DNA from 4 places in the Weizmannia sp. WK01 genome. Region 4 is predicted to be linked to each of the others. Evidence: riboswitches for the same ligand, from Rfam matches in the RefSeq annotation. Region 4 holds a riboswitch; each other region holds the start of a gene.
The links. Region 4 has a riboswitch for S-adenosylmethionine ahead of OF158_RS02005 (phosphoadenylyl-sulfate reductase). Riboswitches for the same ligand answer to the same signal wherever they lie in the genome.
Positions count from the first base shown of each region.

Region 1: it holds a riboswitch for S-adenosylmethionine, as region 4 does, so the genes downstream of both, OF158_RS03545 (methionine biosynthesis PLP-dependent protein) here and OF158_RS02005 (phosphoadenylyl-sulfate reductase) in region 4, are expected to answer to the same signal.
Region 2: it holds a riboswitch for S-adenosylmethionine, as region 4 does, so the genes downstream of both, OF158_RS02545 (bifunctional homocysteine S-methyltransferase/methylenetetrahydrofolate reductase) here and OF158_RS02005 (phosphoadenylyl-sulfate reductase) in region 4, are expected to answer to the same signal.
Region 3: it holds a riboswitch for S-adenosylmethionine, as region 4 does, so the genes downstream of both, OF158_RS17080 (methionine ABC transporter ATP-binding protein) here and OF158_RS02005 (phosphoadenylyl-sulfate reductase) in region 4, are expected to answer to the same signal.

Region 1 covers NZ_CP109616.1:765,890-773,310, forward strand. Annotated here, with positions in the region: gene kdsA (3-deoxy-8-phosphooctulonate synthase) at 1-632, shown strand, start outside; gene OF158_RS03530 (KpsF/GutQ family sugar-phosphate isomerase) at 647-1,624, shown strand; gene OF158_RS03535 (ABC transporter ATP-binding protein) at 1,841-2,737, shown strand; gene OF158_RS03540 (ABC-2 family transporter permease) at 2,728-3,867, shown strand; SAM riboswitch class I at 3,976-4,095, shown strand; gene OF158_RS03545 (methionine biosynthesis PLP-dependent protein) at 4,173-5,288, shown strand; gene metC (cystathionine beta-lyase) at 5,285-6,460, shown strand; gene OF158_RS03555 (glycoside hydrolase family 65 protein) at 6,700-7,421, opposite strand, start outside.
Region 2 covers NZ_CP109616.1:531,264-538,684, forward strand. Annotated here, with positions in the region: partial or broken gene OF158_RS02540 (IS1182 family transposase) at 1-1,462, shown strand, start outside; SAM riboswitch class I at 2,307-2,408, shown strand; gene OF158_RS02545 (bifunctional homocysteine S-methyltransferase/methylenetetrahydrofolate reductase) at 2,476-4,311, shown strand; gene metH (methionine synthase) at 4,571-7,421, shown strand, end outside.
Region 3 covers NZ_CP109616.1:3,590,140-3,597,560, forward strand. Annotated here, with positions in the region: gene OF158_RS17065 (sensor histidine kinase) at 1-1,216, opposite strand, end outside; gene OF158_RS17070 (MetQ/NlpA family ABC transporter substrate-binding protein) at 1,452-2,294, opposite strand; gene OF158_RS17075 (methionine ABC transporter permease) at 2,356-3,018, opposite strand; gene OF158_RS17080 (methionine ABC transporter ATP-binding protein) at 3,008-4,048, opposite strand; SAM riboswitch class I at 4,121-4,229, opposite strand; gene OF158_RS17085 (ABC transporter ATP-binding protein) at 4,311-5,090, opposite strand; gene OF158_RS17090 (hypothetical protein) at 5,152-5,724, opposite strand; gene OF158_RS17095 (ParM/StbA family protein) at 5,736-6,914, opposite strand; gene OF158_RS17100 (MATE family efflux transporter) at 7,331-7,421, shown strand, end outside.
Region 4 covers NZ_CP109616.1:392,519-399,939, forward strand. Annotated here, with positions in the region: gene OF158_RS01995 (glycosyl hydrolase family 28-related protein) at 1-971, opposite strand, end outside; gene OF158_RS02000 (TIGR04104 family putative zinc finger protein) at 1,141-1,446, shown strand; SAM riboswitch class I at 1,772-1,876, shown strand; gene OF158_RS02005 (phosphoadenylyl-sulfate reductase) at 1,968-2,693, shown strand; gene cobA (uroporphyrinogen-III C-methyltransferase) at 3,094-3,852, shown strand; gene OF158_RS02015 (sirohydrochlorin chelatase) at 3,859-4,599, shown strand; gene OF158_RS02020 (NAD(P)-binding protein) at 4,859-5,512, shown strand; gene OF158_RS02025 (YbaK/EbsC family protein) at 5,645-6,175, shown strand.

The DNA.
Region 1 (7,421 bases), 370 kb from region 4:
CGGGACTGGAAAAAGGGCTCGAAATACTTGACCGGATTAAAAATGTATTTGGCGTACCGGTCACGTCCGATATTCATGAGCCGCACCAGGCAAAAGCAGCCGGGGAAGTGCTCGACATACTGCAAATCCCCGCTTTCCTTTGCCGCCAGACCGATTTGCTGCTTGCCGCCGCCGCGACGGGCAAAACCGTGAATGTCAAAAAAGGGCAGTTTTTGGCGCCTTGGGATATGAAAAACGTCATTCAAAAACTGGAGGAATCCGGCACCGACAAAATTCTTCTTACAGAACGCGGTTCGACATTCGGCTACAATAACCTGGTGGTGGATATGCGTGCACTTCCGGAAATGCGCAGATTAGGGTATCCGGTCGTGTTTGACGCCACCCATAGTGTCCAAATACCGGGCGGAAATGGGACTTCAACAGGCGGAAAGCGTGCGTTTGTCCCGTATCTCGCAAGGGCAGCGGCGGCTTGCGGGATCGATGCGTTGTTTCTAGAAGCCCATCCTGATCCGGACCAGGCCTGGTCGGATGGCCCGAATATGGTGAAACTGGATGATCTTGAAGAAATGTTAAAGCCAGTTATTGAAATTGATCGCATGATAAAAGAACAAACGGCAGCAAACATTCATTAACGGAGGTGAATAGGATGTTAAAAGATTTCAAACGAAGCATCAATTATGTCGAAAGCGTCCGTGAAGTGCTGGAAAAAGAGGCCAATGAGATTTTAAAGCTGAAGGACCGGATCAATTTTCGTATAAATGAAGGCATTGAAATGATATTGGCGTGCGAAGGCAGAGTCATTTTTACAGGAATGGGGAAATCGGGCATCATCGGCCGGAAACTTGCTTCCACATTTGCAAGCACCGGTACCCCGGCATTTTTCCTTCACCCGGGAGAAGCACTGCACGGCGATCTTGGAAAAATAACAAAAGAAGACATCCTCATTGCCATTTCCAACAGCGGGGAAACGTCGGAAATATTAAATATGATCCCTTCCATCAAAAGGATCGGCGCAAAAATGATTGCTATTTCTGGTTCACGCAAGTCGACACTGGCGCGGCGTTCGAATCTGGTGATGGATATCGGGGAAGTTGAGGAAGCGTGCCCGCTCGGCCTTGCCCCGACTTCTACAACTACCGTCACGCTTGCACTCGGGGATGCGATTGCGGTTGCCCTTTTGAAGGCAAGGGATTTTAAACCTGAAAACTTTGCGCTTTTCCATCCCGGTGGCTCGCTTGGCCGGCGTTTGCTTCTCACGGTTGGCCATGTGGCTAAACGGAAAAGGATGAACCCGGTTGCCGGAATGGACACCGGCATAAAGGAAGCATTATTTATGATGACGGAAGCGGGGGCGGGGGCTGTTTCAGTTATTGACGATCGGGGACGGCTGGCCGGCATTTTAACGGACGGCGATATCCGGCGTGAGCTTTTAAACGGCCATGAAGTACTGGATAAAAAAGTAGCAGATTTGTATACAAAATATCCGGTTTGCGTCAGTGAGCATCAGCTGGCAGCGGAAGCATTGCGGATAATGGAAGACCACGCTTTCAAGGTGCTTCCGGTTGTTACCGGCCAGAAACCGGTTGCCATGCTCCATATTCAGGATTTGGTCCAGACTATATAAGCAAAATAACAAGAATAAGCAAAATAACAAGAAAAAATTTTTTGACTGGATAGAGCGGATTCATAAAGAATCCCGCTTTTTTTGGTGGTTGCCGCCAATATGTGCAGCAGCAGTTTGTTTTTTCGGTGACACCACGCAAAAATTTCGGTGACAATGGCGCTGCGGCCTATTAAAATAGGTGATAAGATCTTGTGAATTAACGGGGGAGGGATTGTTTTGTTAAGGGTAAACAATGTGTCAGTAGAGATAGAGAAGTCAAAAATTTTGGAAGATATAAGTTTTTCTGCTGAACCAGGGGAGATTATTGGCCTGGTTGCTCCAAATGGATCCGGCAAGACGACGCTTTTAAATGCGATATCCAACCTGATTCCTGCTTCAAAAGGCGAAATTAGTATTTACGGCATGAATTATAAAATGCATCGGGAAAAAATCCTTAAAAAAATATTTTTTTTGCAAGACCATACAGTATTGTATCCAAATTTAACAGGGAGAGAGCATTTAAAACTTGTACAAAGATTATGGGAGAGCAAACAAGAATGTGGCGCTGTTATTGAAAAATTAAGCATGGGTTCCTATATCGACAAAAGGGTTTCAAAATATTCGCTTGGCATGCAGCAAAGGCTGCTATTTGGGATGTGCTTGATCAGTTCTTGTGATTTGCTATTGATGGACGAGCCGATGAATGGGCTGGACCCATCCAATATTAAACTGATAAGCAAATCCATTAAGCAACTTAGAGATGAAAATAAAATTGTATTTTTTTCTTCCCATATTCTGAACAATGTTGATGAATTATGTGATCGTGTCATCTTTTTAAAGCAAGGAAGAATGGTTTACGAAAGCAGAAAAAATAATCCGGACTTTAATAAATACATCATCATTAAGTTAGAGAATGGGAATGATGCGGATAAAGTTCTTTCCCTATTTAAAGATGAAGAAATTAAAAATGCCACAGCCAATGAAGTATGGGCGGAGATAGATTCGAGTAAAAGCTCCTTTGTGGTAAATCAGGCATTCGAACAAGACATGAAATTTAAATCATTTTTCATAGGGCAAAAAGGCAGCCAACTAATTTATGAGGAAATATACGAAGGTGAAGATAAATGGGGCTAATCAAATTAGAGACATTGCGATTCATTAGAAATAAAAAAAATTTGACTGTTTTTATTGCTGCTATTTTGATTGTTTTCATTTTGTTTGCATTTACTTTCGTGGGAGCAAAGAGAATGGACCCGCTCAATGAATATCAGGATAACAAATCCTCACTGGAAAATGCCATTTCACACATGGAATCAAATCCAAATAAGAGTGAAGCAAAGAAGAAAGCACTTGCGGGTTTGCAGGAGGAGTTACGCCTTCGTACAGAACAAATACAAGCTCATGAAGCAGGGGATTGGAAGCAAGAACTGAAATTGCAGATCGCTTTAGATAAAAAATTAATTGCTGGGATTAATGCCGGAACAATTGTTTTTGGTAATAAAAAAATTGTTCCGCAGACAGAAAAAGCAATACAGCTCAATACCATTCTGCTTAAACAAAATATTCATCCGGTAATAGAGTCGTTCGAAACCCCGGGTATTAACTTTACATATCGTATTCTTTTTTACGTATTCCCGTTCTTAATGCCTCTTCTCATTGCAGTTTTAATTGGTGATATTTCAACAAGAGACAAACAAGGCGGTATTAATCATTTTGTAAATGTTTTGCCAGTGAAGCTCAAGAAAATATTGGATGCGAGAATCTTCACTTCATTTGTTTACAGCCTTGCCATCACGATTGTTATCCTGGTTGTTGCGCTCATTATTGGTAGCATCATAAGCCATTTGGGGAGTTGGAAGTACCCTGTGGCGATCAATTTAAACGGGACAGAAGTATTGTGGATTTCAATTGCCCGGTTTTTGGGCAGATCGCTTTTACTAATCCTATGTCTTCTATTATTTATTTCTGTTTTCACGCAGTTTTTAAATACCTTTATTCGAAATCAATTGCTTCTGATGCTCGTTTTGGTGGCTTGTTTTTGTTTTGAGGAAATGATGAGCGGATTTAAGACAAAGTTGTATGCTGTTATGCATATCATCCCTTTTACATTTGTGGATGTGCCGAATATAGTGAATGGAGAAAGTGCAGCAAAATTCAGGAATGAGTATATCAATACTACAGACGGAGTCATTACGCTTCTCCTTTCATCTTTGCTGTTTTATTTTCTCACCATATGGATTATCCATAAGAAAAACAAAATTTAAAAAAAGCTTGACGAATCCGAAAAAAAGGGATAAATTGAACGTAAGCAATTTTTAGGTTCGTTGTGTAATTTCTTTTGCGGCGTTGATGGCAAATTTCATATTGGTGTTTTCTTATCAAGAGAGGTTGAGGGAATGGCCCGATGAAGCCTCAGCAACCTTCAATGCTTTTACGCGTTGAAAAGGTGCTAAGTCCTGCAAGTTATGGGATCATAACTTGAAAGATAAGAAGATGGTTCATGCACGAAAGGAATGGCCTTCTTCTTATTGGAGAAGGCTTTTTGATTTTAAGTGAGGGAGTGTCCATCATGTATCATACAGAAACAAAACTTGCACAAATCGGAAACCGCAGTGACCGCGTGACAGGTGCGGTGAACCCGCCTGTTTATTTTTCTACCGCTTACCGCCACGAAGGCATTGGGCAGTCAACCGGTTTCGATTATTCCCGTACCGGCAACCCGACGCGCCAGTTGCTTGAAGAAGCGATTGCGGATCTGGAGGGCGGGGACCGCGGGTTTGCGTGCAGTTCCGGCATGGCTGCGATTTTCACTGTTTTATCTTTGTTCCAGGCCGGCGATGAGTGGATTGTGAGTGATGATTTATATGGCGGCACCTACCGCCTGCTGGAGCAGGGATATAAAAAATGGGGGCTTTGTTGTAAGTACGTGAATACGTGCAACCCGGAAAATATTGAACAAGAAATCACCCCGAAAACGAAAGCCATTTTCCTCGAAACGCCGACAAACCCCCTCATGCAGCAGACGGATATCGGCGCAGTGGCTGAAATTGCGAAAAGGCACGGAATCCTGCTGATTGTAGACAATACTTTTTACACCCCGCTTTTGCAGCAGCCGATTAAAGAAGGCGCTGATATTGTAGTCCATAGCGCGACGAAATATCTTGGCGGGCATAACGACGTGCTGGCCGGTCTGATCGTGGCAAAGGGTGCTGAACTTTGCGAGCAGCTTTTTCTGTACCATAACGGTGCCGGCGCCACCCTCAGTCCGTTTGATTCGTGGCTTCTGATGCGCGGCATGAAAACGCTGGCGCTTAGGATGGAAAAACACGAAAAAAATGCAAAAGCTGTGGCGGCATTTTTAAGCGCGCATCCGGATGTAAAAGATGTGCTGTATCCGGGCCGCGGCGGGATGCTTTCTTTCCGTGTAAAAGAAGAATCATGGGTCGACCCGTTTTTACGCGGCCTGTCTTTGATTACATTTGCCGAAAGCCTCGGTGGGACGGAAAGTTTTATCACTTACCCGGCTACACAGACGCATGCCGACATTCCGGAAGAAAAACGGATTGCTTCAGGCGTAGACAATTGCCTTTTGCGCTTTTCAGTCGGAATTGAAAATGAACGCGATTTGCTTGCAGATATTGAAAAAGCTTTTGCCAACATTCACGAAGGGGTGCAAACACGATGACAAATGAAGATTATTCTTTTCAAACGAGGCTTTTACATAACAGCCATAAAATAGACCCGGCGACCGGTGCTGTGAGTGTACCGATCCAGCATGCTTCGACATACCACCAGGCGGACATTGACCAGTTCGGTAAATACGATTACAGCCGCTCGCTCAATCCAACGAGGGAAGCGCTCGAGGATGTCATCGCCGAACTCGAAGGCGGTGTCAAAGGTTTCGCGTTTGCTTCCGGGATGGCGGCGATTTCAACCGCGTTTCTGCTTTTGTCGGCGGGCGACCATGTTGTCATCACCGAAGATGTGTATGGCGGCACGTTCCGGATGGTGACAGAAGTCCTGACCCGGCTTGGTATTGAACATACATTTGTAGATATGACCAACCTTGAAGAAGTGCGGCAGGCCGTCCGCCCGAACACGAAGGCTTTTTATGTGGAAACCCCTTCAAACCCGCTTTTAAAAGTGACGGATATCCGTGCGGTGAGTGAACTGGCAAAGGAAACCGGGGCGCTCACCTTTGTCGACAACACCTTTTTAACGCCTGCCCTGCAGCGCCCGCTTGAACTCGGGGCGGATATCGTGCTGCACAGCGCGACGAAATTTTTAGCAGGGCACAGCGATGTCGTTGCTGGGCTTGCGGTTGTAAAAGATGAAGCATTGGCAGCGCGCCTCGGATTTTTGCAAAATTCATTCGGGGCGGTGCTCGGCGTCCAGGATGCATGGCTCGTTTTGCGCGGGTTGAAAACGTTGCATGTGCGGCTGCTCCAATCGCAGCAGTCAGCGGTGAAAATCGCACATTTTCTTGATGCGCATCCGCTTGTGCGAAACGTGTATTATCCGGGGCTCGGGCACCATCCGCAGCATGCGCTGCAAAAGCTGGAGGCACAAGGGCCGGGCGCGGTATTGTCGTTTGAACTGGAAGATGAGGAAGCGCTCCGGACATTTGTCAGCCATGTAAAAATTCCGGTCTTTGCCGTCAGCCTCGGCGCTGTAGAATCGATTCTGTCCTATCCGGCAAAAATGTCCCACGCCGCAATGCCGCCTGAGGACCGAAGAAAACGCGGCATCTCCGACAGCTTGTTGCGCTTATCGGTTGGCCTCGAGAATCCGGATGATCTGATTGCCGATTTCGAGCAGGCTTTTTCGTACACGAAAGCGGGCACAACCGTGAAATAATGGACAAACGGCTGCAGGGAATCCGCCCTGATCGGCGGGATTCCCCGTTTCAAAATAGACGCCCGGGCTCATTTTGAAACGGGAATGGAGGCACGTCCCGTCCGTACGTATGACAAAAACTGCACCACAGAAGCCGCTGAAAAAGCCCGAAAGAAAACATAAAAACGGCGGGAAACCACTGTAAAAAGTGTCCCGCCGCTTTTTTCTGTTTTTTGTGTAAAGGAAAGGAACGCCTGCATTCACAATCCGGAAATCGGCCGGGTAACCGTCCTGCCTGGTTTCAACGTTTCTGTACGGCCGCCTATATGGATGTCCAGCGCATCTCCTTCCAGCAATGTCACTTTAAACGCATGGCGCGCCACTTCCACCTGAAACTTGCGGTTTTGGTAGGTGAGGCGAAATAAATAGCGGTCCCATTGTTCCGGAATGGTAGGATTTAGAAAAAACCCGTTTTCTTTGATCCGGACGCCGCCGAATCCGTACACGATTGATAGCCATGTCCCGCCCATATTGGCCATATGCAGGCCGTCCTTTGTATTGCCATGTGTGTTATCAAGATCAAGGCGGGCTGTTTCGATAAAATAATGATACGCTTTTTCCGCTTCGCCGAGCCTAGACGCCATTATGCTGAAAATGCATGTGGACAGTGATGAATCGTGTGTCGTGACTTTTTCATAATAATGATACGAGTTTCGGATCGTTTCCGGATTTGCCTCGTCTTCCAGCAAAAAATGCGCGAGCACCGTGTCTGCCTGTTTGCATACTTGGTACCGGTAAATCGTGAGCGGATGGTAATGCAAAAGGAGCGGGTAATGGTCTTTCGGCGTATGTTCAAAATCCCAGACCGCTTTATCGAGAAAGCTGTCATCCTGTTTGTGGATGCCGCGTTTTTCATCATAAGGGAGATACATCGCATCCGCCGCTTTCAGCCAGCTTGCCGCTTCTTCGTCCGTTAAACCAA
Region 2 (7,421 bases), 140 kb from region 4:
AGATAATCAATTAAGCATCTATTCCATATTATACGATAAAATTCCTGAAAATCATACACTTAAATTATTAAGAGATGAAGTGGATTTTAGTTTTATCAATAAAATGCTTGAAAAAACTTACTGTAAAGAATATGGAAGGCCAGCAAAAGAGCCCGAACTTATGGTTAAAATCTTGGTGTTACAAAAACTCTATGACTTATCTGATGAGAAAGTTATAGAAAATTGCTCATTAAACCTTGCATATATGTATTTTTTAGGAATCAATCCGGAAGACGACCTCCCTCACCCAAGTCTTTTGGCAAAATTTCGTAAAAGTAGATTAGAAGGCAATCTCACTATAGATGAAATTATTATTGAAATCATAAACCAATGCATTGAAAAAGGAATTTTACAAAAGGTTTCTGGTATAACGATTGATTCCACTCATACAGAAGCCAACACCAAAAAATATAGACCGGAACGAGTCATGAAACAATTAGCGAAAAAAATCTTTAAAACCGTTAAAGAAGAAAACGGAGAAATACCAAGTGAAATCAACCAAGAAATCCCTGATTATAAAGAAATAGAAAACCATGATGAAGCTAGAAAAACAATGAAGTCCTATCTTGAAGAAACGGTATCAAAGGTAGAAGAACTAGTTGAACTGGAGAAAGCACCTGAAACAAAAGCACTCGTTAATAATGCGAAAGAAATTTTAGCAGACCCGAAGTTTATGGAGCAAAAAGGGGTACGATCGATTGTCGACCAAGAAGCGAGAATAGGGTATAAAAGCAAAAATGATCCTTTCTTTGGTTATAAAACGGAATTTATGATGACAACAGAAGATCGAATGATTACAGCTGTTCATACTGGTAATGGAGCTTATGTGGATGGAACGAAGTTTGATGAATTATTAGAGTTAACCAAGAAAACGAGAATAAAAATGCCAGAAGTATATGGTGATAAAGCCTATTTTAAAAAGCCAATCTTAGACAAAATCTCTGAACTTAAAGCAAAGGCATACATCCCTGTAAGTGAAGCTGCATATCGCATAGACGAAGAAAGATTCAGTTATAACAAAGATTCTGACGAGTGGTTCTGTAGTCAAGGAAACAAAACAATCAAAAAGAAACACTATATAAGAAAATGTGGAAAAGAAACGTATAATTACTATTTTGACAGAGAACAATGTAGAAATTGCCCAATGCGAGAAGTTTGCATAACCGGAAAAACAGTCGGAAAAGTATTAGGGATCGGAATCAACACCCCAGAATTTTATGAGTATAGTCAACAACAGAAATCGGAGGGATTTAAAGAGAAGTATAAAAAAAGAGCATGCCAAGAAGGGAAAAATGGCGAAATGAAGAATTTCCACGGGTTAGATCGTGCCAAATGGTACGGTCTAAAAAGCATGGGCTTACAAGCCAAGCTAACAGCCTTGGCAGTAAATTTAAAGAGGATAGCCGCCATACTATCCTCTAAAAAGGCGAATTATAGCCAAACATTTGTCATTTTTACTAATTTCTATGGTAAAGAGTACCATTTACAGAAAATTTCTTACACTACACAGCAAATTTTACATAAAAAAATGGCTTTTTTCAGTGGTCACGAAGGGTTCAAAAAGACAAAAGAGAGCCGTACCGGGAGCAAATTGTCCTTTTGGAGAGCTCTAAAAGACAAAAGAAAGCCGGACCAGGAGCAAATTGTCCTTTTGGAGAGCTCAAAAAGACAAAAGAGAGCTGGACCAGGAGCAAATTGTCCTTTTGGAGAGCTCAAAAAGACAAAAGAGAGTCGGATCAGGGGCGAATTGTCCTTTTGGAGGGCTCAAAAAGACAAAAGAAAGCCGGACCAAGAGCAAATTGTCTTTTTGAAGGGTTCAAAAAGAAAAAAGAGAGCCGTACCGGGAGCAAATTGTCTTTTTGGAGAGCTCAAAAAGACAAAAGAAAGCCGGACCAAGAGCAAATTGTCCTTTTGAAGGGCTCAAAAAGACAAAAGAAAGCCGGACCAAGAGCAAATTGTCTTTTTGAAGGGCCCAAAAAGACAAAAGAAAGCCGGACCAGGAGCAAATTGTCTTTTTGGAGAGTTCAAAAAGACAAAAGAAAGCCGTACCGGGAGCAAATTGTCTTTTTGGAGAGCTCAAAAAGACAAAAGAGAGTCGGACCAAGAGCAAATTGTCCTTTTGGAGGGCTCAAAAAGGCAAAAGAAAGCCAATTAGACAAAAGGGACGAAACCGCATCCAATATGAATTTCAATTTCCCCCTTGTCATGTCACCCGGCAAAGTGTAAAGTATAAATAAGTCAAAATTTTAAGTACGTTCAATCGAATAGCCTTATCAAGAGAGGCGGAGGGACTTGGCCCGATGAAACCTCAGCAACCAGCCCATAAGGCACGGTGCTAAATCCAACAGGTATACCTGAAAAGATAAGGAGAATGTTGTCATCTTGCCTCCTTTTCTGGGAGGCTTTTTTCATATCATTCAAAGGGAGTGTAAAAATTTGGACCTTCTCGAAACGTTAAAAAACCGCATCCTTGTTGCGGACGGGGCAATGGGGACACTGCTATATGCATACGGCGCCGACACATGTTATGAGTCATTCAACCTGACCCATCCGGAAGACATCCACGCGATCCACCGCGCCTATATCGAAGCAGGCGCATCGGTCATCCAGACAAACACGTACAGCGCCAACTATATCAAGCTAGCACAGTATGTCCTGGAAGAAAAAGTAAAAGACATCAACAAAGCGGCCGTCCGGATTGCAAAAGAAGCGGCAAACCGTGATACATTTATACTCGGCACGGTCGGCGGCATCCGCGGACAACGCAAAACCGAAGCAACACTTGCCGAAATCAAGCGTACGTTCCGCGAGCAGATTTTTCACCTCCTGAACGAAGGAGTTGATGCCCTGCTTTTGGAAACGTATTTTGACGCGGAAGAACTGTATACGGTCGTAGACATTGCGAAAAAAGAAGCGGATGTCCCGGTCATCGCCCAGTTCTCGCTTATCGAACCGGGCGTGCTCCAAAACGGAACCCCGGTCCGCGACGCGTTCAAGGAACTTGAAAACCGCGGCGCCGATGTGACCGGCCTGAACTGCCGGCTCGGCCCGCACCACATGATCCAGGCGTTCGAAGAAATCCCGATACCGAAGCGTGCCTTTTTGTCCGCATACCCGAATGCGAGTCTTTTAGATTACGAGGAAGGCAGGTTCACGTTCACGAATAACGCCGATTATTTTAAAACATGCGCCGAAAAACTGGTCGAACAGGGTGTACGCCTGATCGGCGGCTGCTGCGGCACGACGCCGGCTCACGTCAAAGCAATCGCAGAAGGGGTGCAGGGGCTTTTACCTGTCACAGAAAAAACGGTCCGCCCACCGAAAATCGAGATCGCGGCCGCCCCGGCGCAGCACGAACCACCGTTGCATGAAATCGTAAAAAAACGGCGTTCCGTCATTGTCGAATTGGACACACCGAAAACGTTGAACACGGCCCGCTTTTTTGAGGGGGCAAAAGCGCTGCAGGCATCCGGCATTGATGCCCTCACAATGGCCGACAACTCGCTTGCAAGCCCGCGCATCAGCAACACAGCGATTGCTTCAATTTTAAAAGAGAAACATGGCATCCGGCCGCTTGTTCATATTACATGCCGTGATCGTAATTTGATCGGGCTGCAGTCGCACTTAATGGGCCTTGCTGCGCTCGGGATTGACCAGGTGCTTGCCATCACGGGGGATCCGACAAAAATCGGCGACTTCCCGGGAGCGACGAGCGTATACGATTTGTCATCCATGGAACTGATCGCAATGATCAAGCAATTCAATGATGGCATCTCCCATTCCGGCAAATCGCTTCACAGGAAAACGAATTTTTCCGTCGCGGCTGCATTTAACCCGAACGTCCGCAATCTTGATAAAACGGTCGGGAGGTTGGAGCGCAAAATCCGCTACGGTGCCGATTATTTTATCACCCAGCCTGTGTTCAGCACGGAAAAAATCGAGCAAATCCATGAAGCAACGAAGCATTTGGACGCGCCGATCTATCTTGGCATTATGCCGCTTACCAGCTACCGGAACGCGGTCTTTCTGCACAATGAAGTGCCGGGCATCAAACTGACGGATGAAATTTTGGCGGCGATGGAAAAAACAAATGGCGACCCTGCGAAAGCACGTGAAGAAAGCCTTGCGATCAGCCGTACCCTGATCGACGCGGCCCTCGGCTATTTCAACGGCATTTACTTAATTACGCCGCTCGAACGCTACGAACTGACGGTGGAATGCACGCGCTATATCCACGAAAAAACAGCAGTGCAAGGCGCAGGCATTGTCTGAGACTGCAACGAAAAGAGTACAGGCGGATTCATTAAAGTGAAACTTTGATAGCACTGTCCAATTGCAAGATTAAGAAAAGAGCTCAAGAAGGCAAAACGAAACCTTGGCCGGCTTCAGCCCCTGCGAGATGCATGCACTTTAAACTCAATCAAAAGTGGCACCGGCGCCGCCAGCATCGGAACGCGACCCAGCCAGGTACCAAATGTTACCGTACGTCGCAATCTCAATATCAAACGTACAGCCAAAGGGGGAATTTTTCATGGGGCAAACGTTATTTGAACAGCAGCTTGCAAACCGCATTCTCATCCTTGACGGGGCGATGGGGACGATGATCCAGCAGCAACACCTTACCGCGGCAGATTTTGGCGGCGAAGCATACGAAGGCTGCAATGAACACTTGAATCTCACAGCACCCGATGTCATCCGCTCGATTCATGAAGCATATCTCGAAGCGGGGGCTGACATCATCGAAACGAACACATTTGGCGCAACGTCCATCGTCCTTAACGAGTACGGCCTCGGGCATCTCGCTGAAAAAATCAACATCGAAGCCGCGCGCATCGCCAAGCAGGCTGCCAAAAAATTTTCCACACCCGAGCGGCCGCGGTTTGTCGCCGGTTCGATGGGCCCGACAACAAAGACGCTCTCCGTCACGGGCGGCACTACTTTTGACGCGCTCAAAACCGCTTACCAGGAACAGGCTTGCGGGCTCATAAAAGGCGGCGTCGACGTGCTCCTTCTCGAAACATCGCAGGACTTGCTGAACGTCAAAGCCGCTTTTCTTGGCATTACGGACGCATTTAACGAAACCGGAAAAAAACTGCCGCTTCTCATCTCCGGCACCATTGAACCGATGGGCACAACGCTTGCCGGCCAGAACATCGAAGCATTTTACATTTCCGTCGAGCATATGCAGCCGGCCGCAGTCGGGCTTAACTGCGCGACCGGCCCGGAGTTCATGGCCGACTCGATCCGCACACTCGCGGGGCTCGCCAAAACGGCAGTGAGCTGTTACCCGAACGCCGGGCTTCCCGACGAAGAAGGGCATTACCACGAAACACCGGAATCGCTCGCTGTCAAAATGAAAGGCTTCGCCGAAAAAGGCTGGCTCAACATCGCAGGCGGCTGCTGCGGCACAACACCTGCCCATATCAAAGCACTGAATGAAGCACTTGCCGGGCTCCCGCCGCGCCAGCCTGCAAAACAAGAGCACCACGCCGTCTCCGGCATCGAACCCTTTATTTACGATGACCCGTCCACCCGCCCGATTTTTGTCGGCGAACGCACAAACGTCATCGGTTCGCGCAAGTTCCGGCGCCTGATCGCGGAAGGCAAATGGGAAGAAGCGAGCGAAATTGCCCGTACCCAGGTCAAAAACGGCGCACAGATCATCGACATCTGCCTCGCCGACCCGGATCGCGATGAAATCAGTGACATGGAAAATTTTATTTCGATCGCCGTAAAAAAAGTGAAAGTGCCATTTATGATCGATTCCACGGACGAAAACGTAATCGAAAAAGCTTTTACATACTGCCAGGGAAAAAGCATTGTCAATTCCATTAACCTTGAAAACGGGACGGAACGGTTTGAAAAAGTCGTGCCGCTCCTCAAAAAATACGGGGGTGCCGTTGTCGTCGGCACGATCGATGAAGAAGGGATGGCTGTCACTGCCGAACGGAAACTTGAGATAGCGCGCCGCTCTTATGACCTGCTCGTCGATATGTACGGGCTCAACCCGCGTGATCTTATTTTTGACCCGCTCGTGTTCCCGGCCGGCACTGGCGACAAGCAGTATTTTGGCGCAGCAAAAGAAACAGTCGAAGGCATCCGCCTCATCAAAGAAGCGATGCCGGAATGCCAGACGATCCTCGGCGTCAGCAATGTTTCATTCGGGCTGCCACCTGCCGGGCGTGAAGTGCTAAACTCAGTGTTTCTCTACCACTGTACGAAAGCCGGGCTGGATTACGCCATCGTGAACACAGAAAAACTCGAACGCTTTGCGTCCATCCCGGAAGAGAACGTGAAAATGGCCGAAAAACTGTTGTTTGAAACGAGTGACGAAGCCCTTGCCGCGTTCACCGAATATTACCGCGGCAAGGTGCAGGAGAAAAAAGCGCCAAAGCGCACGATGACGCTTGCCGAACGGCTTGCGAATTACGTTGTCGAAGGGACGAAAGAAGGCCTCATCCCGGATCTTGAACAGGCTTTGAAGGAATACCCGGATCCGCTCGCCATTATCAACGGCCCGCTTATGGACGGGATGGCGGAAGTCGGCCGCCTGTTTAACGACAACCAGCTCATCGTCGCAGAAGTCTTGCAGAGTGCGGAAGTGATGAAAGCATCCGTCGCATTCCTTGAGCCTTTTATGGAAAAAAATGAAACAAGCACAAAAGGGAAAGTGCTGCTCGCAACCGTGAAAGGCGACGTCCATGATATCGGCAAAAATCTGGTCGACATCATTTTGTCAAATAATGGCTATAAAGTGGTCGACCTTGGCATCAAAGTGGCGCCGGCTGATCTTATCCACGCCGTCCGTAAAGAGAAACCGGATGTAATCGGGCTATCCGGCCTCCTTGTCAAATCCGCCCAGCAAATGGTCGTCACTGCCCAGGATTTGCGGGAAGCGGGCATCCGTCAGCCGATACTGGTCGGCGGTGCAGCCCTGTCGCGGAAATTCACGGTAAATAAAATCGCTCCGCAATATGAAGGGCTTGTGCTGTATGCAAAAGACGCAATGGAGGGCCTCACGCTTGCGAACAAATTGCAGGATGAATCGGAACGAAGCTCGCTCGAAACGGAACTTGCCAACCAGCGCAGCGGCGGGACAAGGGTGGCGGCCGTGAATGCCGGCGGAGCACCGGTTGCGACTTTACCGCGCCGTTCTTCGGTATCCCCGGATGCGCTCGTTTACCAGCCGGCGGATTTGAAGCGGCATGTGCTGCGCAATTATCCGCTTGCCCATATCGAGCCCTACGTGAACATGCAAATGCTCCTCGGCCACCATTTAGGATTGAAAGGCCGCGTCGAAAAGCTGCTTGCGGAGGGAGACGAACGCGCCCTCAAGTTGAAACAGCAGGTGGATGAACTGCGCGAATGGGTGATGAAAGAAA
Region 3 (7,421 bases), 500 kb from region 4:
CATCTGTCCGGACAAGGCATGTAATCGTGTTAATCGCATTAAAGAAAAAATGTGGGTGAACCTGGGCCTGGAGCGCTTTAATCTCGGCATCTTTCAAAAGTTTTCTTTGCAGTTCCGCCTCCGCCAGTTCAAGCTGGTTGGAAAACAACTTGCTCAAACCTTCCGCCAGTTCCTGTTCGACCGCGCTTAATTGTGATGCTGATGTAAAGTAAAGCTTTAACGTGCCCGCAACTTGTTCGCGGACAAACAGCGGCAGCACGATCGCCGCCTGGAGCGGGCAGCCTTCATGGTTGCACTGGATTTCCTTAGCCGTTCTGGCGACCATGATTTTCCCGTGCAAAAGCACCCTTTCCGTCAGCTTTGTCGACATGCTCTCAAGCGGAATATGATGGTCCGATGCTACCCCTGCATGCGCCAGCACTTTTTCCCGGTCCGTAATAGCGACGGCATCAGCTGCTGTATGCTTCAAAATTATTTCTGCCGCTTCTTTGCATGATTGCATGTTCAGCCCTTTCCGGAAATGGGCTAGCGTTTCCTGTGCAATCTGCAGCGCTTTATGGGTCTGCACCGCCCTTGTCCGTTCTTCTTCCAGTAAAATCGTCTGGATAATCAAGATAAAAATAAACGTACCAAAGCCGTTAATCGAAATCATCGGTACCGCGATGAGGCGGACGAGCGCCACTGCTTCTTCAAAAGGTTTTGCTACTGCCAGGATGATGCCCATCTGTAGCATTTCCATTAAAACCCCAGCAGCGACCGCTTCAAGCGCAGCATACTTCCCGCGCACGTTAAAGCGTCTGCCAATAAAGCCCATGATAATGCCGGCAATCATCGTCGACAGGCTGCAGGCAATATCCGTATAGCCGCCGAGAGAGAGGCGGTGGATGCTGGCAAGCAGGCCTGCGCCGATGCCGACAACCGGCCCGCCCAAAAGGCCTGCAATCCCGACGCCCATGATTCGGGTATTGGCAATCGCACTTTCAACCGATAAATGCCCCTGCCCGAAAGCATGCGAGACTTTCCCATGCTCAATAACGATGCCGGTATAGTTACTAATGATACCAAAAATTCCAAAAACAATAATCAGCACCACTTTTTCTTTCCGTCCGTATTCCTGATGGATAATTTGCCGGAATGTCTTCAGCCGCGAGAGTAAAAAAGCAGCAATGACAAGAATCCCGGCCCGCTCAAGCATTACCGGCAAAAGTGTTGCCATAAAGGATCCCCCTTTGTTTTCCACCCGTCCGTATTGAAAACCCTTTCTTTTATTATAAAAGACTTCACCGGTTTTAGGAAAGCAAAAAAGCAGTGTTTCAAAAAGCCCAGCCAATAGAAAAACGGCGGGATACCGTTCGAACTGTATCCCGCCGTTTTTTTCTGCTATGGGGCGGATAAACCGCCTGTCTCTATGCCCGCTGTTTTTTAGGGGGCTGCTATGAAACTATTTGCCATCATTGTGTTTGCTTATAATCTTTTAAATACGATACCGGTTTATTGACCGGGACGGCTGCACCTTTATAATGCTTTTTGATAAAGTCAGAGACTTCTTTTGAATGATAAATGTTTACGATTTCTTTCAACGTTTTGTCATTCTTGTCTTTTGTCCGGGCTGCAATAATATTGATATACGCTTTGTTGCCCGCATCTTCACGGAAGATGGAGTCATTCGTCGGGTTTAAGCCGGCATTAATGGCCATATCGCAATTGATCACAGCGAGTGCCGAATCATCCAGGCCGCGCGGTGTTTGGGCGGCATCCACGGCAGTAATTTTCAAATGTTTCGGGTTTGAAGCGACATTTTCAAGCCCGCCTTTGCCTGTGAAACCTTTTTTCGTCGTAATCAATCCGGCTTTTTGCAGCAAAAGCAAAGCCCTGCCGAGGTTTGTCGGGTCTTTCGGAATCACAACTTGGTCGCCATCTTTCACTTCGCTGACCTTTTTATATCTTTTCGAGTAGATCCCCATCGGCCAAATATTCGTTGTGCCGATCGCCGAAAGCTTCAGATTGCGTTGTTTGATAAAATCATCGAAATAAACAACCGTCTGGAACGCGTTAATATCAATTTCCCCGTCGCTTAATGCGAGGTTCGGCTGAACATAGTCGTCAAAGCGGACAATCTTAATATTAATATTTTTCTTTTTCGCGAGTTTCTGGATTAAATTCCATGTCGGCACTTCAGAAGTGGTTGTCCCGACTTTGATTGTTTTTGTGCTTGTACTGCTCGAATTGTTTTTGGCCCCGCATCCTGCCAAAACCAGGATCAGTCCCAATAATAGAATCGCAAATTTTTTCATCGCTGCTAAGTCCCCCTGAATTGAATTTTTTATAAAAAAGGTGTAACCCTTTTTCCCAATATTATTTTCTCCGGATTTTTTTGGAGAGAAAGTTGCCCAATGTCTGGACAAGCTGGGTGAAAATGACCAGCGTGATAACGGTAACGATCATGACGCCTGTCTGAAACTGGTTGTACCCGTACGTGATCGCCAAATCCCCGATCCCGCCGGCACCGACCGCGCCCGCCATCGCGGAAGCCCCAATCAGCCCGATGGTGGCAATCGTTAAATTGAGCACCATGGATGCCTTTGCTTCCGGAAGCAAAAACCGCCAAATAATCTGCCAGTTCGTCGCCCCCATTGACTGCGCAAGTTCGATTGTCCCTTTGTCGACTTCAAGCAGTGAACTTTCAATGAGCCTCCCGATGTAAAAAGCAGTGTACAACACAAGCGGCACAATCGCTGCGGTTGTTCCGATCGCTGTCCCGACAACCCAGCGCGTAAACGGAATGATCGCGACAACGAGAATAATAAACGGGATCGACCGAAAAATATTGATAATCACATTTAAAATATTAAAAATCCATTTGTTTTCCCATATGCCGTTTTCCCGGGTAATAACGAGAATGACGCCAACCGGGATGCCGATGATGATGGAAATGAGTAATGATACAGCCACCATATACAGCGTCTGGCCCATTGCCGTGAAAAATTGCGGCCAAAACCATGACCAATCAAATGCCATTTTTCTCCACCTCCCGAATGATCGCTTCGTGATCGTTGATGTACTGAATGGCCCGCTTCATTTCTTCCGGGTCGCCTTTCAATTCGACAAGCAGGTTGCCAAAAGGGATTCCCTGAAGTTCGGTGATCATGCCATGAAGCACATTCAGGTCGATTGAAAATTGTTTTGCTGTATTGGATAACAGCGGCATATTGGTGGAAGCTCCCTTAAACAGAATCCGGTAAATGCCGTGCGGGTTGTCTTTGCTGCTTTCATCGATCAGTTTTTGCACCGATGGCGGAATCGAATCATTCAGCACAGTTTTCACAAAGCTTCTCGCAATTTGCGTTTTCGGTTCTGTGAAAAGGTCGATTACAGGGCCCTGCTCCACAATTTTTCCGCCGTCCAGCACCGCCACTTTATCACAAATATCACGAATGACATTCATTTCGTGGGTAATCATCAGGATCGTAATGCCCAGCTCGTCCCGGACTTTCCGCAAAAGGTCCAACACGGCTTCGGTCGTATTCGGGTCAAGGGCAGACGTTGCCTCGTCACAAAGCAAGATGTCCGGATCTGTCGCAAGGGCTCTTGCAATACCGACCCTTTGTTTCTGGCCGCCTGACAACTGGTCAGGGTAGTGATGCATTCTCTCTTCCAGCCCGACAAAAGACAATAATTCTGCCACTTTTGCCTTTATTTCTTCCTTCGGGCGATGTTCCAGCACAAGCGGCATGGCCACATTTTGAAAAATCGTCTTTGACTGAAGCAGATTGAACTGCTGGAAAATCATGCCGATTTTTTTTCGCTCTTGACGTAGCTTGGCAGGCGGCAGGCGCACAAGGTCGACCCCGTTAACGAGCACTTTCCCGGAAGTCGGCCGCTCGAGCAGATTGACGCACCGAATCAGTGTGCTTTTCCCGGCACCACTGTAACCAACCACCCCGAAGATTTCCCCTTTTTCAACACGCAGGTTGATGCCTTTTAACGCTTCAACCTTTTTGTCCTTCCCTTTTCCGTATACCTTATGAATATCTTCTAATACCAGCATGTTGAAAACTCCTTCTGTTCCTTTTGGCAAAAAAAAAACTTCTTTCATTCGAAAGAGGTTTGCCGGTCAAGTGACTTATCTCTCAGAATGAACCATTCTGCAGGAATTAGCACCTTTCAAAAAAAGATTTGAAGGTTGCTGGACGTCATCGGGCCTGTCCCTCAGTCTCTCTGGATAAGTTATTCATTTGTTATATTTAAATATTAGTGGACGGCTCGGGATTTGTCAATTCATTATTTTATATTTTTTTGTTTTTCAATCGTCAGACAACTTGAAACAATGCCCGGTTTCCGCGCCACTCCACGTGAATTTCATGCTCAAAAAAGCGGGAAAGCACTTGTTTTTCAATCATCTCGGAAGTCCGGCCCTGCCGGAAAACTTCCCCGTTTCTGATCAGCAATGTTTTTTGGAAAGCGGGAGAAATTTCTTCCGGATGGTGCGTGACATATACAAGCGTCGGTCCGTTCTTATCTTTCGCCAGCTCTTCCACACTTTCTAGCAAAATTTCCCGGGCAAACAAATCCAGCCCGTTGCAAGGCTCGTCCAAAATTAAGATGCGCGGTTCCGCCATTAACGCGCGCGCAATTAAAAGCTTCTGCCGCTCTCCTTGCGAACAATGTTCATAAGCACGGCTAAAAAGGGAAGCACAATGTAATTGTTCCATCAAGCGCAGGGCTTTCTCTTCGTCTTGTGCATCCACCGCTTCATACAGCCCGATGGATGCATATTTGCCGCTGATGACCACATCGCGTGCAAGTTGGGTGCGCGGTATCCTTTCCTGGATGGAGGAGCTGACCCAGCCGATTGATTTCCGCAGTTCCGGCAGGCTTGTTTTTCCGAACGCTTTCCCGAGCACCTTGATGCTCCCCTTTGTCGGCCAAATATACCCGTTGATCATATTGAGCAAAGTGGTTTTGCCGGAACCGTTTAAGCCGAGGACAGCCCAATGCTCCCCTTTTTTGACCGTCCAGTGAATGTCCGAGAGCAGTTTTTTGCCGTCGCGCATCAGGCTCACACCGGCAACTTCGATTATATTTTCCATCTGTGCCATCCCCTTACATTTCGTACAAGTTTTAGACACACAGGGGTTCACCCTGCGCACTTCATTTATTCATGCTGGCGAGAAAATCCCCGAGCAGGTCTTCCGCATCTTCTTCTTTTTCCGGCGCTCCCGTTTCGGGCGGTGCCGGTTCGGCGGCGGCAGTTCTCCAGTCGAATGCATCAAGATCATCCGATCCAGGCGGCTCACCACCGGATCGAACCGGTTTCCCGTCCGCTTCTTCGCTGGTTTGCGGCAATTCGTCTTCCTGTAAAAAAAGCGTCTCATCCATAGATACAGGTTGTTTCGAAAGGGCCGCAAAGAGCGAAGTCGCCCGGAGTGGATCCTGAATCAGTTCGTAAACAATGCTGCCGAGCATCGCTTCCGAATGTTCATGCTTCAGCCAGTCATGTTGCACTTTTGTCAGTTTGCGCGGCAGCGGGATTGTAATGGTTTCTTTGTCCTTTACGAGCGACTGGTTAACACCTTGTATCACATATCCGGCTATTTTGGCGGAGAAGTTCCGTTTCTCTTTTTCTTTTAACTTTGACAGTTCTTTTAAAATATGATCGGGCGTATCCTGGGGGATCCGGAACGCAATCGTCTGGCCCCGCTTCATCCCGCTTTGTTTTTCCATATTTTTTCACCTTATTTGGATTCGACCGGTTTCTTTCCTTTGTCTTCCGGTTTATTGTTTTTCCTCACATAATCCGAAATTAATTTGTAGTAAGCATTGGCCATCATCCAGATGCTCTCTTTTTCATCTTCAAAGAAATCAATATTGTAGCCGTCAAGGCTGTTGTTCAGCGTTTTTAAGTAATCTTTCAGGACAACAGAACCGCCGCCGACAAAATAGCAAATCTCTGTTTGTGAGTTTTTCTGCCACACGTTCCGGAGCAGGCGGTATTGTTTCTTTGCAAGGTCAAACAGAATCCGGTCTGTAATGTCGTGCACGCTTGTCCGGCTGCCTTTTACCATAATATGGTTGCGGTCATGCTTTTTCGTGATAATATCGATCACATCACGGCGGCTGTCCAATTCGACCCCGTATTTGACGCGGATTTCTTCACGGATCTGTTCAAGCGCTTCTGATACGCCGAGATTAAATCCCTGCGCCCGGTCATCATCGACTGTCCTGTTTTTGATCACGGCGATATCCGTTGAGAGGCCGCCGATATCCTGGATTAAAATGCGTTTGTCAATCAATTCGCGGTTAATAATGTTTAAATCGTTATCCATGACAAGATTGATAAAAGCGGCAAAGCCTTCCGGATACACTTTGATTTCGTCAAATTTCAGATTGACTTTCAACCCCTGATATTTCGGTGTGACAAGAAATTCCACCTGGTGGACGGATCCAAGCAGCTGCGAGCGGTAGCCCGCATCTTTTCCCTCTTTTACTTCGCGGAGCGGCAGGCCTGTCCCAAGCGTGTAATTGGCATCAATGACATTCTGGTTGCGGGTAAAAACTTTGGCGTTTTCCTCCCTTACTGCGTCAAGCGCAAGGCTTGTAAAAAGCAGGACGAGGGTCTGATCCTCTTCCGACTTGCTGCTTCCCGGGTCAAGTTCGGTTGCATTATCGCTTTTGGTTGCGAGATCCCCGACACGGTAAATCACGTTATTTTCCTTTAAAGCAGGGGAGTGGACTTTTACATGGATGCCTTCAAGCGGATCTTTGCTGTCCAGTTCCTCAATGCCAATTACCGGCCGGTCTTCAATATCCCGTGCAATGACGTTCGGGATATTGAGTTCATACTCCATTTTTCCAAAAATGCCTTTTAAAGAATCGTTGCCTACATCGACTGCGGCAATCCGGGTCTTCCCCATTCACTTTTCCTCCCTGTATCGCTTTCTTTGGCTTACTCTAAGAATATCTGAGTCTATAAAAATAATCAATACTCTGAACTTTTTTAACGAAAATGTAAACTTGTTTGCGGCTTGTAAACTTTTGAAAAGTGTTGTTATAAAGCCATGCTTACAGGTTTGCAAACATGTTTGCGTTTTTGTTTACAAATGTTTGCGTTTGTGTAAACATGCAAACAGCTTTGAAAACATGTAAACAAATACGCAAACACAGCCAATATCCCTCATCCATAAAAAATTCACGGGTTTTTTTAAGATTCCAATTGACAGCACGACAATAAAGACTACAATGTTTCATAGTATTGAAGAATGAACATCCGCCAGACCCGGCAATATAACCGGTTTAAAAGGCTGGGGTATCAGATAAAGGGGGAAAAGTGTTGACAGCACAACAGCAATATTACAAAGACCAGACCCTGTTTCAAATTTCTTGGCCGCTCTTTATTGAGCTTTCTTTGCATATGGGAATCG
Region 4 (7,421 bases):
GATGCATTATTGCAAAGCCATACATGGCGCGAGCCGTCATCAATCTCAATGCCATTGGAGTTGGAAAACCCTTTTTTGTGGGCCCTTCCACTTGGGTTGTAACAGAAAGAATTTGAAATAAAACAATAGTCGCTATGGTGGGTGGTAATCCCGTCATCACCGAATCCGCTTGCCGTGAGCCCGTCCAGCCAGATATAGCGGCTCCTTCCTGGGGCGAGAAAGCCGTCTCCCAAATAATGATAACGGGCAGAGGATACATCAAAACCGTGCAGTCCGGCCCCCACCGCCTCCACATTTTTCACCCAGCCGAACGTGACGTGCGCAAAAGTCAGGCAGCTTGAACGGTTATTTCCTGCCGCCGTTCTTTCCTCTTGCCCGAGCCTTTCGACATTCCAATCGAGCGTGAGCCCCTCCACCGATATATGGTGATTGCCACGATGAAAATGGGCATTTTGGATGAGACGCGTTTTTTTCGGTGCATGCGGATGGAGTTTGATGATGGTTACGCCTTTTCCGCTGCCGCAAAGGCATGTCCATGAAGGCAGCTTAAGCCCCTTTACTAGAAAAACACCATTCGGTACGATCACTTTCACCCGGCCGTTTCCCAATGCTTTTTGGAAAGCCGCTGTGCAGTCGGTTTTTCCATCGCCGACCGCACCGTAATCTGCCACATTGACTGTACGGGATGCCACAGCCAGCAGACGGCTGTACGCTTGATCCAATATCGTTTTCCATTCCGGGTACACAAGGCCGTTCTGATCTGCAAGCGTTTTATACGGTTCAACCGGATATCGCCGGTTCAGCAGCAACCGTGAAAGGGAAAACGGTTTGTGAAATTCCGGCTGACAGTACTGTTGAAAAAGTGCTTCATTCTCCCGGATCAGGGTACCCGGCTGGACTGTCCTGCGTGAAAGTTGGCGCAGCAGTATGCCGTTTGTCCAGGGGTCATGATGCTTGTCCAAATGAATCATTTTTCCACCTCGCTTTGCCTTCATTCAGTCTGTGTCAATTGATATATGTAGTTTACCCCCGCAGGTTGGAAAACGCACTGAAAAAGAAGACTTTTCCAAACCATAGTTGTTAATATAAAAAATAAATTGAATTTTATGTTAGAATCAATGAAAAGGAAGGTGAAATTTAATGAGCCTGCCAAAATGTTTGAATTGTAACCATCAATTTAAGTGGATTTATATTTTTAAGAGACTATGGAAGTTTGACCAAACCATGGAATGTCCAAATTGTACAGCCAAGTTATATCCAAGTATGAAGTTTCGAAATAAAGTTGGTTATCTTTCTCTACTTTGCCTTTTCGTATCATTTGGACTGATGATATTGGGCATTCCAAAAGTTGCATTCATAACACTAATCGTCATTATTTGGGTTTGTTTGATTCTTACGATGCCTTATGTTTATTCGTTTGATAATAAGGAAAGACCTCTATGGTAAAAGGTAGCTGTTGCTCCTTTTTAAAAAGATGCTGCAGAAATCCGGGTGAGATGAAGCACAGATTTGAGCCTGGTACGACTGAGGACATCCGCAAGTTTAAAGATGAATGACCAATCTGGTACAGAAGCAAAATTTTGAAGAAAAGCCCAAGGAAGCTAGCCAAAAAATGAAGGGTCAGTTGGAAACCTTTTCCATCAAATGAGGATCAAAAACCGACATATAAACATTTTTCTTGAAAATGGGCCTGATTTTCTTTATCAGAATTTTTCGTTGACGAATAGCATAAGAAGGTATACAATAAACTTCAAGCTTATATATTGTTATTTTCTTATCAAGAGAGGTGGAGGGAAGGGCCCTGTGAAGCCTCGGCAGCAGGTCCGGAAATGGGCACTGTGCCAATTCCTGCAGGTGGTGGCCTGAAAGATAAGAAGATTTCCCGGGAATGGATATCTTCTTACTTCAGGGTAAGAAGATTTTTGTCGTTTAATCCTTAGTAATCGAATGCGAAAGAAGGGAATAGAGTGGAGCAAACGCGGCTCACATATGAACAGTTTACGTCGGATCCGTTCGCAGCGTTCGTGCCGGAAGATGAAACGAAGGGCGCATTGGAAATTTTGCAGTGGGCATATGGCACGTACGGCAAATCAGTGGTATATGCGTGCAGTTTCGGCGCAGAAGGAATGGTGCTGATTGATCTCATTTCGAAAGTCAGAGAAGATGCGGATATCGTATTTTTGGATACCGACCTGCACTTTCCGCAGACTTACGAATTGATTGAAAAAGTGAAAAAGAAATATCCGGCTTTAAATATACAAATGAAAAAACCGTCGCTTACGCTTGATGAACAGGCGGCGCAATACGGATCTGCCCTTTGGAAAAGGGATCCGGACCAATGCTGCTATATCCGGAAAATCAAGCCGCTTGAAGAAACGCTGCAGGGAGCGGCGGCCTGGATATCCGGCTTACGGCGGGAGCAATCGCCGACAAGGGCAAAAACGAATTTTGTCAATAAAGATGAAAGGTTCCATTCGATTAAAATTTGCCCGCTGATTCATTGGACATGGGATGATGTTTGGAACTATATCCGGTCTAACAATCTTCCATATAACGAATTGCACGACCAGGGATATCCGAGCATCGGCTGCTTCCCGTGCACACGTGCTGTCGGAAACAGCGACTCAAGAGCAGGAAGATGGGCGGGCTTTAATAAAACCGAATGCGGGCTGCATACGGTTCAGAAAAAATAAGGCTGCTATATAAAATGACATAGGTAATAAGAGTAAGCATCAGTCTGCATGACAAGATTTCGTTCATTTTACAAAATTCCTAGATTTGGTAAGAATGCGGCAAAAATTTATATACAAATCGGTTTTATGAAAAAACCAGGGAAAAAATTGCACTTGGAAGCTGATTCAGCGTATAGAGAAGATAAAATCGCATTTTCGAAGATGGATTCTTTTATATTTTGAGATGGAGCTTGCTGATAAATTGGGTACAAACGCAGAATTGGACCCGTTCAGCAAGCTCTAGCGGCAAAAGCAGCCAGCTTTTTCAGGTGCCCGCTTGTAGCCAATCCAGACTAGGATTGTTCAAGTGCTCGCATCAACCAAAACAACGAGTCCGATTAAGTTTAAAGCAGGTGAAGAAATGAGAAAAGTATATTTAGTCGGGGCAGGACCCGGCGATCCGGAGCTGATTACAGTGAAAGGATTGCGCCTGATCCGGGAAGCGGATGTCATTTTATATGACCGGCTGGTGAATCCGGACCTGTTAAAAGAGGCAAGGCCGGATGCAGAACTTGTCTACTGCGGGAAAAAACCGGATGCCCATACGATGACGCAGGATATGATCAACCACCTGCTTGTGAAATTTGCTAACCAAGGAAAAACGGTTGTCCGTTTAAAGGGCGGTGATCCGTTTATATTCGGTAGAGGCGGGGAGGAAGCGGAAGTCCTGGTGCAAAAACATATTCCGTTTGAAATCGTGCCGGGAATTACAGCCGGTTCCGCTGTGCCCGCCTATGCCGGCATTCCGCTCACCCACCGCGGGCTCAGTACATCCGTTGCTTTTATCGCGGGCGTCACGAAAAAAGGCGAAGATCTTGATGCGTATTGGTCCAAATATGCGGGAATTGATACACTTTGCATTTATATGGGCGTGAAAAATCTGCCACTCATCTGTGCGCAACTGATAAAGCACGGCAAATCACCGGACATGCCGGCTGCACTAATCCGCTGGGGCACGACTGAAAAACAGGAAACCGCGGTCAGCACGCTTGGAAATTTAAGTGAAAAGGCGGCTGGGCTGCGCAACCCATCGCTTTTGATCATCGGAGAAGTGGTAAAACTGCGCGAAGAGTTAAAATGGTTTGAACAGCTTTCTGCTGCTCCGGCCTGTACCGGGTGAACGGGTATGAAACAAGGCGTTTTATATGTCAGCCATGGCAGCCGTGTGCCTGAAACCGCCCGGGAAGCAACAGCGACGATCCGGCAAGCAATGGCGCAGGTGGATGCGGATCTCCAGGAAATTTGCTATCTGGAAATTGCGGAACCGGATATTGCGGCAGGGATTGATGCGCTTGTCCGGGGCGGCGCAGGGCGCATTGCTGTTGTGCCGGTATTGCTGCTGAGTGCCGGGCATTATTATGAGGATATCCCGCGCGCGATCCGGGAAGCGAAACAGCGTTATCCGCATATTGTGTTTACGTACGGCCGCCCGCTCGGTGTCGGGGACCGGATCATCGAAATTTTGGCAGAAAATATTTTGGAAACCGGCATGCCTCCGGGTGCCTGGATTCTGCTTGTTGGACGCGGCAGCCGCAACCCGGAAACACTGTGCGATTTTGCAAAAATTGCTGCCGGGTTGCGTGCGCAATTGGGGACAGAACAGATCAAAACGGCTTATTTGGCAGTGCTTGAGCCTCGTTTTGATGATGCGCTGAAGGAGCTGACCGCAACCGGGCACCCGGTAGTTGTGGCCCCTTATCTTTGGTTTACCGGCGTGCTCGTCCGGTCGCTGGAAAAGAAAGTGGGCATGCTGCAGCGGGAAGGATATGATATCCGGCTGGCACGGTATCTCGGCTGCCATCCGGATATGGCGGACGCATTGGCCGTTCGGGCAAAAGAAGCGTTGGGCGCAGAGGATTTTATTTGAGATCACGGGATTTTTACCCAGTCAAGCCTGCGGTGTTTTCTATTGTGCACCCCGGACTTTTTGGGGCGATGCAGTTTAAAAGGTGCCGGGGTGCAGCGTTCATTGCGCGTACCGGCACTTTTTTGGGTCCGATGCAGTTTGAAAAATGCCCGCGGCTCGGCGTTTTCCATTGCGCGTGCCGGCACTTACCCGATTCCGGCTTTCCAGGAAACGCTGGAATGGGAGCATGCCAAGCAGGGAGAACGGCGGGCTTTTTGCAATGGATAAACTGGAAAGGAGATCAGGAATGGTTTGGGTACCGGTTATGGTCGATTTAGACGGGAAGCAGGCTGTTGTTATCGGCGGTGGAAAAGTTGCGGCACGCAGATTCCGGCTTTTGCAGGAAGCGGGGGCATACGTTACCGTCGTGAGCCCGCACCTGAACGATGAATTGCAGGCTATGGCTCAACAACGCGCATTCATTTGGAAACAGAAAACATTCGAACCAGAAGACATCCGGCAGGCCGATGTGGTTATTGCAGCGACAAATGATCCGGAGACAAACAGCCGGATTGTTGCCCATGCCCCGGCCAAAGCCCTCGTGAACGATGCCGGCCATGCGGGAAATGGCAACCTTGCTTTTCCGGCGTTTTTCCAAAAGGGCAGGCTTTCCATCAGTGTTTCTACAGCCGGGGCAAGCCCGAAACTGGCTTCCAAAATTGCAAATGAATTATCCGAACATTATGATACGAACTACGCCCAATATGTGGATTTTTTATATGAGTGCCGCCAGCTTCTGAAGCGGCCGCAGTTTTCTCCATCGGAAAGAAGCGAATGGCTGGAGAAGCTGCTTGGAGAAGCATACCGCAAGCCTGAAAAGCAGCAGGAAACCTTATCTTTCTTTCACAGCCGCATACAAGGGACTGCCCGTTGAAAAACGAATGAAGCTGCAGCTTTGGGAAGTCAGCCGGTGTGCCCGGCGAAAAACTTGGCAAGCCTGTTTGCAACCCGGAATGGCTTCCGTTACAATGGGGTTAAAAATTTTCACAAAAAGGAGTGTCGCCATATGTCATTGGAAGATGTCAAAGCCTATTTTAAGCAGTGGGATCGGGAAGAAGATGTTCTCGTCCTGTCGTCATCAAGCGCGACGGTTGAACTTGCAGCTGAGGCGCTGAACACGGAACCGGAACGGATTGCAAAAACGCTTGCGTTCAGGGGTACCGGTGAGGAAGAAGCCCTTCTTGTTGTCACCGCGGGAGATGCGAAAATCGACAATAAAAAATTCCGGCAAACATTCGGCGGGAAAGCGCGGATGCTGTCACCGGAAGAAACGCTTGAGCATACCGGCCATGCTGTCGGCGGCGTCTGCCCGTTCGGTTTGAAAAAAGATTTGCCGGTCTATATGGACGTCTCACTCAAACGGTTCACGACCGTATTTCCGGCATGCGGGAGCGGCAACTCGGCAATTGAATTGACCTGCGAAGAATTGTATACATACGGGAAGGCCGAAAAATGGGTGGACGTCTGCAAGGGCTGGAAAACGGTGGAAGATTACCAGCAAGTAGCTGGGACTGGTGTCTTATCGGATCCGCAATAATCTACGTGTCGCTTCAGACTTGCCTTTGAGATGGAAAGAGGCCCCGGGTACGCGCCGGAAAATGCTTGATATATAATTAGGGCTTCCTGAATAAGCAAAATTCCTAGATTTGGCAAGGATGCTGACAGCTTTGGCATAAATTTAATGCGAGGCCTTCGTTTTTGCTTGCTTTCTTAATGTAGACGCGCCTTATGTGAAGGAAGGCCATCTTTTTTTCGTGCTTTCTTAACGTAGACGGGCTCTATGTTAAGAAAGGCCGTCAATTTTTCGTACTTCCTTAACGTAGACGCCCTCTATGTGAAGAAAGACCTTCAATTTTCCGTGCTTCCTTAACATAGACGGGCTCTATGTGAAGAAAGGTCATCTTTTTTTCGTGCTTCCTTAACGTAGACGGGCTCTATGTTAAGAAAGGCCGTCAATTTTTCATGCTTTCTTAACGTAGACGCGCCCTAAGTGAAGGAAGGTCTTCGATTTTTCGTGCTTTCTTAACGTAGACGGGCTCTATGTCAAGGAAGGTCTTCGGTTTTCCGTGCTTTCTTAACGTAGACACCCTCTATGTGAAGAAAGACCTTCAATTTTCCTTGCTTTCTTAACATAGACGGGCTCTATGTTAAGAAAGGCCGTCAATTTTTCATGCTTTCTTAACGTAGACGCGCCCTATGTGAAGGAAGGCCGTCAATTTTTCATGCTTTCTTAACGTAGACGCCCTCTATGTGAAGAAAGACCTTCATTTTTCCGCGCTTCCTTAACATAGACGGGCCCTATGTGAAGGAAGGTCATCTTTTTTTCATGCTATCTTAACGTAGACGCGCCCTATGTAAAGGAAGGTCTTCGTTTTTGCTTGCTTTCTTAACGTAGACGGGCTCTATGTGAAGAAAGGCCGTCAATTTTTCGTACTTCCTTAACGTAGACGCCCTCTATGTGAAGAAAGACCTTCAATTTTCCGTGCTTCCTTCACATAGACGGACTCTATGTGAAGAAAGGTCATCTTTTTTTCGTGCTATCTTAACGTAGACGCGCCCTATGTAAAGGAAGGTCTTCGTTTTTTCGTGCTTTCTTAACGTAGACGGGCTCTATGTTAAGGAAGGCCATCTTTTTTTCGTGCTTTCTTAACGTAGACGGGCTCTATGTGAAGAAAGGCCGTCAATTTTTCATGCTTCCTTAACGTAGACGAGTCAAGTCCAGGTTATTGTGTAAATTTATGGGCAAATGTTTTCAACCACCCCTTCATTTTTTCGGCTTAACT